DNA from 2 places in the Luteimonas sp. 3794 genome. Region 2 is predicted to be linked to the other one. Evidence: predicted binding sites of a transcription regulator. Region 2 holds the regulator's gene; the other holds the start of a gene.
What was found. The regulator FliA, encoded in region 2, starts transcription of late flagellar genes. The targets are predictions, from matches to a motif close to TAAAGTTTNNCNNNCNNNGGCCGATAA.

Region 1: the regulator FliA is predicted to act here: its motif matches at 2,473-2,499, upstream of J2X52_RS15030 (GGDEF domain-containing protein).

Annotation. Positions count from the first base shown of each region.
Region 1 covers NZ_JAVDVJ010000014.1:8,464-12,878, reverse strand. Annotated here, with positions in the region: gene J2X52_RS15040 (chemotaxis protein CheX) at 1-197, shown strand, start outside; gene J2X52_RS15035 (hypothetical protein) at 291-743, shown strand; gene J2X52_RS15030 (GGDEF domain-containing protein) at 1,090-2,319, opposite strand; gene J2X52_RS15025 (hypothetical protein) at 2,828-3,433, opposite strand; gene J2X52_RS15020 (hypothetical protein) at 3,640-4,415, opposite strand, start outside.
Region 2 covers NZ_JAVDVJ010000002.1:223,923-228,337, reverse strand. Annotated here, with positions in the region: gene flhF (flagellar biosynthesis protein FlhF) at 1-1,351, shown strand, start outside; gene J2X52_RS04640 (P-loop NTPase) at 1,338-2,195, shown strand; gene J2X52_RS04635 (RNA polymerase sigma factor FliA) at 2,192-2,956, shown strand; gene cheY (chemotaxis response regulator CheY) at 2,982-3,374, shown strand; gene J2X52_RS04625 (protein phosphatase CheZ) at 3,371-3,973, shown strand; gene J2X52_RS04620 (chemotaxis protein CheA) at 3,977-4,415, shown strand, end outside.

The sequences.
Region 1 (4,415 bases), on a different contig from region 2:
TGGGCGAAATGGTCAATGTGCTGATGGGCTATCTCGTCCGCGACGTGATGACCGATGACGACGCCGTCTACCGCGCACTGCCGCCCGACGCGACCGTGCCGGCTGCCGCACTCGCCGCCGACACCACACGCAGTCTGGCGATCGGCATGGGCACGCAGCTGGGCGCCTTCGCGCTGCTGGTGGACCGCCCGGCCTGATCCGTACCGCGGCGTCACGCGTACACTGCGCCTCCCGCCGGCAACACGCATGCATTCGGCGGGCGCAATCGACAGGATCGAAACGGTGGTCGTGTGACGGAAGTCGAGCACCCGGATGACACACAACAGGGCCAGCTCGACGGGCTGCGGCGCCTCCACGCCGAACAGCAACGCGAGTTGGACACCGCGACGCGTCAGCTCAGCGCGAACCGCACCCGCGTCAGGTGGGCCTTGGGGCTGGCGATCCCGCTGATCCTGGTCGTGTCCGTCTGGTGCCTGCATCCGGTGGTCATGAGCCTTCTTCAGGGCTACATCGTCGATTGCCCCCGCATGTCGTTCGACTGCCGACGCCGGGGCACCGACGACCCCGCGTACTGGGGCCTGCTCCTGATGCGGTCGATGATGGGCCTGCTGTTCCTGTCGGCAGCCGTGTTCGCCGTTCGCGCTTTACGCGCCCTGTCGCGACCGCCGCCGGTGTTGGAGATGATGCGTGCGCAGCTGCACCGGCTGCAGAGGCGGATCGACGCGCTCGACACCCGGCCCTAGGCACCTGTCGCGCAGCGTCGGCCCCCGGCATCGCACACGCTTGATCGCCCTCTGGGACAGGCGCCCGGCCCCGTCAGCTTTCCGCGAATGGCGCTGGTCTTCGGATCGATCTGCCAGACACAACGCCGCGCGCGGACAAGCCGCCTCCGGGGCATGTTGGGGCCCTCTCCCGGTGGTGGCGCAGCTGTTCGCCTCGGCCTTGCTCGGCGCGTCGCCACGCTTACGAATGCCGTGTCCCGACTGATCGCGAAACGTGGCCAGCGTCTTCGGCTTTCAAAGGCTTGAAGCTGCTGGGCCGCCGCTTGACCAGCCGTTCGGCGGTTGAGAGCCGCGGGAATGACGCCAGTTATCCAGACCCTCCCTGGCTCTCAATGGCGCTCTGCGCGCCGGGAGCCCCCTCCCCAACCGGTGCAGCTGACGCGGTCACGCCTCCCAATTCCACCCGGTTGCGTCCTGCATTCTTGCCGCGATAGAGCGCCGCGTCGGCATCCTGCATCGCCCTGACCAGCGACGCATCGTCATCGAAGCTCCCCGAGACGCCCACGGTGACGGTGCAGCGCACCGCCTCGCCCGCCACCTGCAGCATCACCGTCGACGCCACTGCGATGCGGACGCGCTCGGCCACGCGCAATGCGTTGTCTGCGTCGGCGCCCGGGCAGACAACAGCGAATTCTTCACCGCCCATCCGGCACAGCAGATCGTCCGTGCCCACGGCCCCGCGCAGCACATCGACAATCGCGCACAGCACGGCATCCCCGGCGTGGTGACCGTACCTGTCATTGACGCGCTTGAAGTGGTCGACGTCTATCAGCAACAAGCGCGCGCCGGCGTTCGGACGCCGCAGGCGCGCGGCCAGGGCCTCGGTCAGCCCGCGGCGGTTGAGCAACTGCGTCAGCGGGTCACGCGCGGCCATGTCGCGGAGCTTGTCGGTCAGGCGACGCAGCACCAGCCACACGATGAACGGCGGAATGATCGTCGCCAGCGAGCACATGTAGACATAGAAGACCACCTGGAACTGGTCATCCATCGCCAGCGCCGGAAGACCACCGGCCAGCAACTTGGTCAGCTTGAGCACGTTCAACACACAGATGCCGCTGATCAGCGCGGCAAACAGCAGCACCTCGCCACGGAGATCACGGGCGAACGTGCGCAGCCCTGCCAGCAGCACGACCACCATGCCGGCGAAACACAGCGCGCATATCGCCGCGAGCAACACGTAGCGCGCCACCGGTCCCCAGACCCACTCCACGATGATCTGCACAACCGCGTAGCCCAGCCCCAGCGCGGCCAGCGGCCAAAGCAGCGACGTCGGCCGCCCGAAAAAGCGCAAGCCGCCAACGCTGTAGGCCAGCAACGCACCGAGCGTGAGCGAGTGATTGACCACGCCCATCCAACTCCACCCCGCCGGCCCTTCCAGCAGCTGCAGCACGTACGCGGCGCCGAGGGTGAAGTTGCCCACGGCGAATGCATCCATCCCCATCTTCCCGGCATCCAGGCGCCTGCCGATGAGCAGGAACATCACCGCGAAGCTCAGCAGGTAGACACACAGCATGCCGACGAGAAGAGTGGCGATCATCAGGCGCTCGAAGTCGGAACAAGGGCGATGACGGACCGCCGCGCCGCTCGCAGCCGCCGCCGAAGGCACGGGCGACGTGCCTCGCAGCGAGCGAGATTGGATTGCAGAGCTGGCCGCGTCCTCGCCGCCCGAACCGAAGGTGACAGTCTGTTATCAGCGGCCGCGCGGACGGGAACTTGAATCCGCGCCTGCGTCCTCGGTGCTCCATGCAAAGGCATCCACATGGAACTCTTTCTGGCGCTCAGCCCAGGCGTGCCATCTCAGCCGCTCGGCAGCCGAGACGGCGCAATGAAGTGCACCGGGCACTGAAATCGCCGTGATAAGTAAGCCTGACACCGTCAGCTTGCCGTCGCCGACGCGCTGACCGGCCGCAGCATTGCGATCACCAGCGTGACCGCGCTCAACGCTCTGAACCTCAAACCTCCCGAGACAGGCTGCGATGGATGCTGCAGACGCCCGTACCCCACGACGCTTCGTGCCCAGAAAAATACGGAACCGGGAACGCAGGCTATGAGGAGGCGGACGTGTCGCCCTGACGCCCGTCGTAACCGATCGAGTCGATCACCTTGCGCCACGTCGCATCGGCGACATGGTGGTCGGGATGGCGGTCGATCAGATACCAGGTATGGACGCGCGGCGCGCGGAACACCAGCAGGCTCTGAACGTCGAGGGCAGCCTGCTGACCGGAGGCAATCTCGTGGAGGTAGGACCAGCGGCACCACGTCGCCTTCGCACCACGCAACTCCACGTATGCGGGCGCTTCCAGCACGCGACAGTCTGCATACGACTGCGCAAGGCCAGCGATCATGCGCGCGTGCGCCCTGCGCTCGTGACGCGGCGCTGCGCCATCCAGCGGCTCGTCATACATCGCGATCCCCGGCACGAAGCTGCCATGGCGCCAACGCGGATTCTCGAACAGGAACACGGGCAGGTTCGTCACGTCCTTGAGCGGGTGCAGCTCCTCCGGAAATTGCTCGCCCCGGACCTCGTCCAACAGCAGCGTCTGCTCCCGTACCGCTGCGAAGTCGGCGATCGAACTGAACTCCCATCCCGGCGGCTTCAACACTTCCAGTCCGATCCGACGATTGCGATAGAGGTCGCCGGTGGTGGACACGGTGGCCAGCGGATCGAGCGACAGCGCTGCAGCGGATGCGCCAAGTGCCTGGAGAAAGCCGCGTCTTGAGAGCATGGGGTGACCGATGGGTTCGGTGGTGGATGGCGTTGCGCCTCATGACTGCGCCAACAATCGCAAGGCGGCGCGTCTATACGAAGCAGCATGCGTATACGTTGCAGCAAGGACCCGACTGTAAGCGCAAATTCCTAAGCGGTGAGACGTGCACCAGGCACCGTGATCTCCCGGGCCACGATCCAAGATTCCGGCTTCGGCGCCCAGTCCCCCTCGCCCAGCACCGCCTCGATCAGGTGTTCAAGCGGATAGCCCAGCGTGTCGACCGCGGCAGCACTGCCGGCGTCTTCGCTGTGGGCCCTTGCCGCGAATGCCCGGAACGCGGCTTCGTCTTCGCGCGCGGCAAGTACGGTGATTTCGCGCGCAAGTTCGTAGGCCAGCTCGACGCCCTCACCCGCAGTGTGGAACGCCGCGCCCGACCAGAACGCCTGGATCGTCGTCGCGTTCCACCAGTCCGCATGGCGCGCGGCCATCTCGTCGGGGCGATACAGCGCCAGCCGCGGATCGGCCAGCCGCGGCAGCAGGGTGCGCTCCACGTTCACCGCGAACCCCTCGTGCAACCAGTCCGGCATCGGCAGATGCGCCAGCAGCGCATGCGTGAGTTCGTGGACGACCACCGCTTCCAGTTCGTCCAGCCCGTCGTGCCAGCTCGCGAAATGCCCGTAGCCGGCGTTGATGAAGACGCCGCTCGACATCGGCACTTCGTCTCCGTCGCCCTGGTACTGCGACAGATACGCGTAGTAATCGTCCTGACTGGCGAAGACCAGCACCACGTGACGTCCGTAACCGCTTTCGCAGGCCAGTGGCCCGAGGCTGCTGCGGATCGCCCGCAAGGCCTGCGTGCAGCTGCGCAGCACCAGCGCAGACGCGCGCGCAGACTGCGCCGACAGCAACAGGAAGTCCGTCGTGC
Region 2 (4,415 bases):
CGAGGCCGCGCTGGCGCCGTCCGAACGCTGGCTGCGCGACCTCGCAGCCCCACCGGCGGCCCCGGCTGCGCCGACGCCGCAGCGGGCCGAGGCATCCGCTCGCACTGGCGCAACGCTGGCGGCGGCGCCCGTTGCCGTCGCCGCCGCGCAGGCTTCCGCGCCGGTACCGGCTGCGTTCGCCCCGCCGGCCGAACTGGCCCGCTTCGATCTCGATGGCCCCACCTTCGCCGAACTGCTGGCCGCCGGCCACCGCGACGACACGCCGGCCGCGCCGCGCACCGCAGCGCCTGTGGCCGCGGCACCGCGCTCCGCTCCGGAACCGGCGCGCGCGGCAGCACCCGCGCCCGTTTCCGCCGCGCTCACCCAGGACGACGGTTTTCCGTCGCCGAGCGCGCCCGAGCCGGCGGTCCTGTCGGCCGTGCCCAGCCTGCCCGTCCCCTCAAGTGACAGGGAACTGGCGCAGATGCGCGACGAGCTCGCGCAGATGCGCATGATGATCGAGCGTGAGATGGCCCGCCTCACCGACGAGCGCCTGCGCGGTTCGCCGGCGCGCGCCCAGGCCATGGAACTGATGGAGGATTACGGCTTCGACGCCGGCATCACCCGCGACACCGTGCTGCAGATTCCCGCCGACACCCCCGATTCCCGCGTGCGCGGCCTGATGCTCGCCCTGCTGTCCAAGCGCCTGCCGGTCTGTCCGATCGACCCGCTGAGCGAAGCGGGCGTGATCGCCCTCGTCGGTCCCACCGGTGCCGGCAAGACCACGACCATCGCCAAGTTGGCGGCGCTGTATGCGTCCCAGCACCAGGCGCGCGATATCGCCCTGGTGACGACGGACACTTCGCGCATCGGTGGACGCGAACAGCTGCACAGCTACGGCCGCCAGCTCGGCATCGCCGTGCATGAGGCCGACAGCGAAACCGGCCTGGTGCAGTTGCTGCAGAAGCTGGAGGACTACAAGCTGGTGCTGGTCGACACCGCCGGCCTGAGCCAGCGTGACCGTGCGCTGGCCGGCCAGCTGAACTGGCTGCGCGCCGCCCGCAACGTGCGCACCTTGCTGGTCCTGCCAGCCAATACCCATTTCGCCGATCTCGACGAGGTGGTCCGCCGCTTCGACAGCGTGCGCCCGCAGGGCGTGGTGCTGACCAAGCTGGACGAAACCGGCCGCCTGGGCAGCGCCCTGTCGGTCGCCGTCGACCACCAGTTGCCGCTGACCTGGGTCACCGATGGCCAGCGCGTGCCCGAAGACCTGCACCGGGCGAATGCCGCCCATCTGGTGCTTCGCCTTGAAGATCTGCGCCGCGATGCCGATAAGCCGATTGTCCCGGAACATACCCATGCCGTCGCCTGAGCTGCTCCCGATGTCCTCCGCGCCCTTCCAGCCCGTCCGCACCCTCGCCGTCACCGGCGGCAAGGGCGGCGTCGGCAAGACCAACGTATCGGCCAATCTGGCCGTCGCGCTGTCGGGCATGGGCCAGCGCACACTGCTGCTCGATGCCGACCTGGGCCTGGCCAACGTCGACGTGCTGCTGGGCCTGTCGCCCAAGCACACGCTGGCCGATCTGGTGGCCGGACGCTGCGAACTCGACGACATCATTCTCGAAGGCCCCGCGGGCGTGCTCGTGGTCCCCGCCGCTTCCGGGCGTCGCCACATGGCCGAGCTGCGTCCCGCCGAACATGCGGGGCTGGTGAACGTGTTCAACGACCTGCAGCGTGACCTCGACCTGCTGGTCGTCGACACCGCCGCCGGCATCACCGATTCGGTGCTGACCTTCTGCCAGGCCGCGCAGGACGCGATTGTCGTGGTCTGCGACGAACCGGCCTCGATCACAGACGCCTACGCCCTGATCAAGGTGCTGGCGCGCGAGCGTGGGGTGAACCGGGTGCAGGTGGTGGCCAACATGGTCCGCAGCCCGCAGGAAGGCCGCAACCTGCACGAGAAACTCTCGCGCGTGTGCGAGCGCTTCATCGGTGATGTGTCCTTGAACTATCTGGGCGCGGTGCCGCAGTGCGACTGGCTGCGCATGGCCGTACAGCGCCAGCAGGCCGTGGTCACCGCGTATCCGGGCAGTCCGTCGGCACGTGCGCTGATCGAGATCGCCCAGCGCGTCTCGCGCTGGCAGGCACCGACCGCGCCGCGCGGCCACGTGGAATTCTTCGTCGAGCGCATGTTGCGCCAGGGAGCAGTCGCATGAGCCTCGCCGCACGTCAGCAGTACCAGTCGGTGCAACGCGCCGTCGCCCCCGATGTCGATCCGCTCGTGCAGCACGCCGAACTGGTGCGCCGGATCGCCCATCACCTTGCTGCGCGGCTGCCGGCCAGCGTCGAGATCGACGACCTGATCCAGGCCGGCATGATCGGGCTGCTCGAGGCCTCGCGCAGCTACGACGCCGACCAGGGGGCCTCGTTCGAAACCTATGCCTCGATCCGCATCCGCGGCTCGATGATCGACGAGATCCGCCGCGGCGACTGGGTGCCGCGCTCGGTGCACCGGCGCGCCCGCGACGCGGCCTCGGCGATCCGTTCGATCGAGCAGAGCACCGGCCGCGCCGCGAGCGCCCACGAGGTCGCCGCGAAGCTGGAGATGCCGCTGGAGGATTACCAGCGCCTGCTCGAGGACGCCGCTCGCGGTCAGGTGCTGAGCCTTGATTCGCACATCGAAGACCACGGTGAGGTGGAACCGGTCAACCGCGGCGGCGGCCCCACGCCGCAGGAAAACCTGGTGCGTGGCGAATTCGGCCGCGAGCTGATGTCCGCGATCGGCCACCTGCCCGAGCGCGAGCAGCTGGTGCTGTCGCTGTACTACGAACAGGAACTCAATCTGAAGGAAATCGGCGCCGTGCTCGGCGTCAGCGAGTCACGCGTCTGCCAGATCCACGGCCAGGCCGTGGTGCGCCTGCGCGGCCGTCTCACCGCCTTCGAACTCGCCGATACCGGTTACGGTGCCGACGACTGATGTCACGCTCACTCTGGAGTCCGTTTTGAACAAGAACATCCGCATCCTGGTCGTCGACGATTTCTCGACGATGCGCCGGATCGTCAAGAACCTGCTGTCCGATCTGGGCTTCAACAACACGGTCGAGGCGGAAGACGGCAACAGCGCACTCGCCGTGCTGCGTCAGGACGCAGTGGAACTGGTCGTCACCGACTGGAACATGCCGGGCATGACCGGCATCGAACTGCTGCGCGAAATCCGCGCCGACCCCAAGTTCCGCGCCCTGCCGGTGCTGATGGTCACCGCGGAAGCCAAGCGCGAGCAGATCATCGAAGCCGCGCAGAACGGCGTGAACGGCTACATCATCAAGCCGTTCACCGCGCAGACCCTCGAAGAAAAGCTCGGCAAGATCTTCGAACGCCTGGGGACCGCGGCATGACCGCCACCGCCACCGAACGCAGCCAGCTCGCCACGCTGCTCCATGACGCCCTCGAAGCGCTCGAGCGCGGCGACGAGGACGGCTGGCGCCGGCAGATCGATGCGCTGGCCGCCGCGCGCGCGCGCAGCCTCGTCAGCGGTCTGGGACGCCTGGCCCGCGATCTTTCGCAGGCCCTCGACACGCTGCCGCCCACGCCGGCCGAGGGCAACGGACTCGACGACGCGTGTGCGCGCCTGGACCACGTGGTCGAGATGACCGAACAGGCCACCCATCGCACGCTCGACCTGATCGACGACAGCCGCGCGCTCGTGGCCCGGCTCAAGGAAGGTCCGCTCGACGACACCCAGACCGGTACCGTGGAATCGCTGCGCGAGAACCTGCGCGAGATGGCGCTGGCGCAGAGTCACCAGGACCTGGGCGGGCAGATCATCCGCCGCGTCGCAGGCATCGTGCGCGGCGTGCACGAAGGCTTCGGCGCGCTCGGCCTGCCGCCGAAGGAAGACAACGCGCGCGGCAACGGGCCGGCGGTGTCGGGGCTGGACCGCCACACCGTCGGCCAGAGCGACGCCGACGACCTGCTGTCGAACCTGGGGCTCTGAGCCATGCAGTCGCCCGACATCGTCGCCGACTTCGTGCTTGAAGCACGCGAACTGCTGGACGACCTCGGCGGGCAACTCGTTGGCCTGGAACAGACGCCCGATGATCGCGAGCGCCTCAATGCGGTGTTCCGCGCCTTCCATACGCTCAAGGGCGGTGCCGGCTTTCTTGGCGCGGTACCACTGGTGCAGTTGTGCCACGCCGCCGAGGAAACCCTCGGCATGGTGCGCGCCGGCCAGGCGGCGCTGCTGCCGCGTCACTTCGACGCCGCGCAGCAGTCGCTGGACTGGCTGCAGGCGATGGTCGATGCGATCGAATACCAGGACACCGTTCCGAGCGCGCCGGATGCGTTGATCGCCGGCTTCGCGCCGTTCGACGTTCCCGCGGCCGCGCCGGTGCGCGCTGCCGCGCCGCCCCAGGCCGCGCCCGCAGCCGGCGGCGACG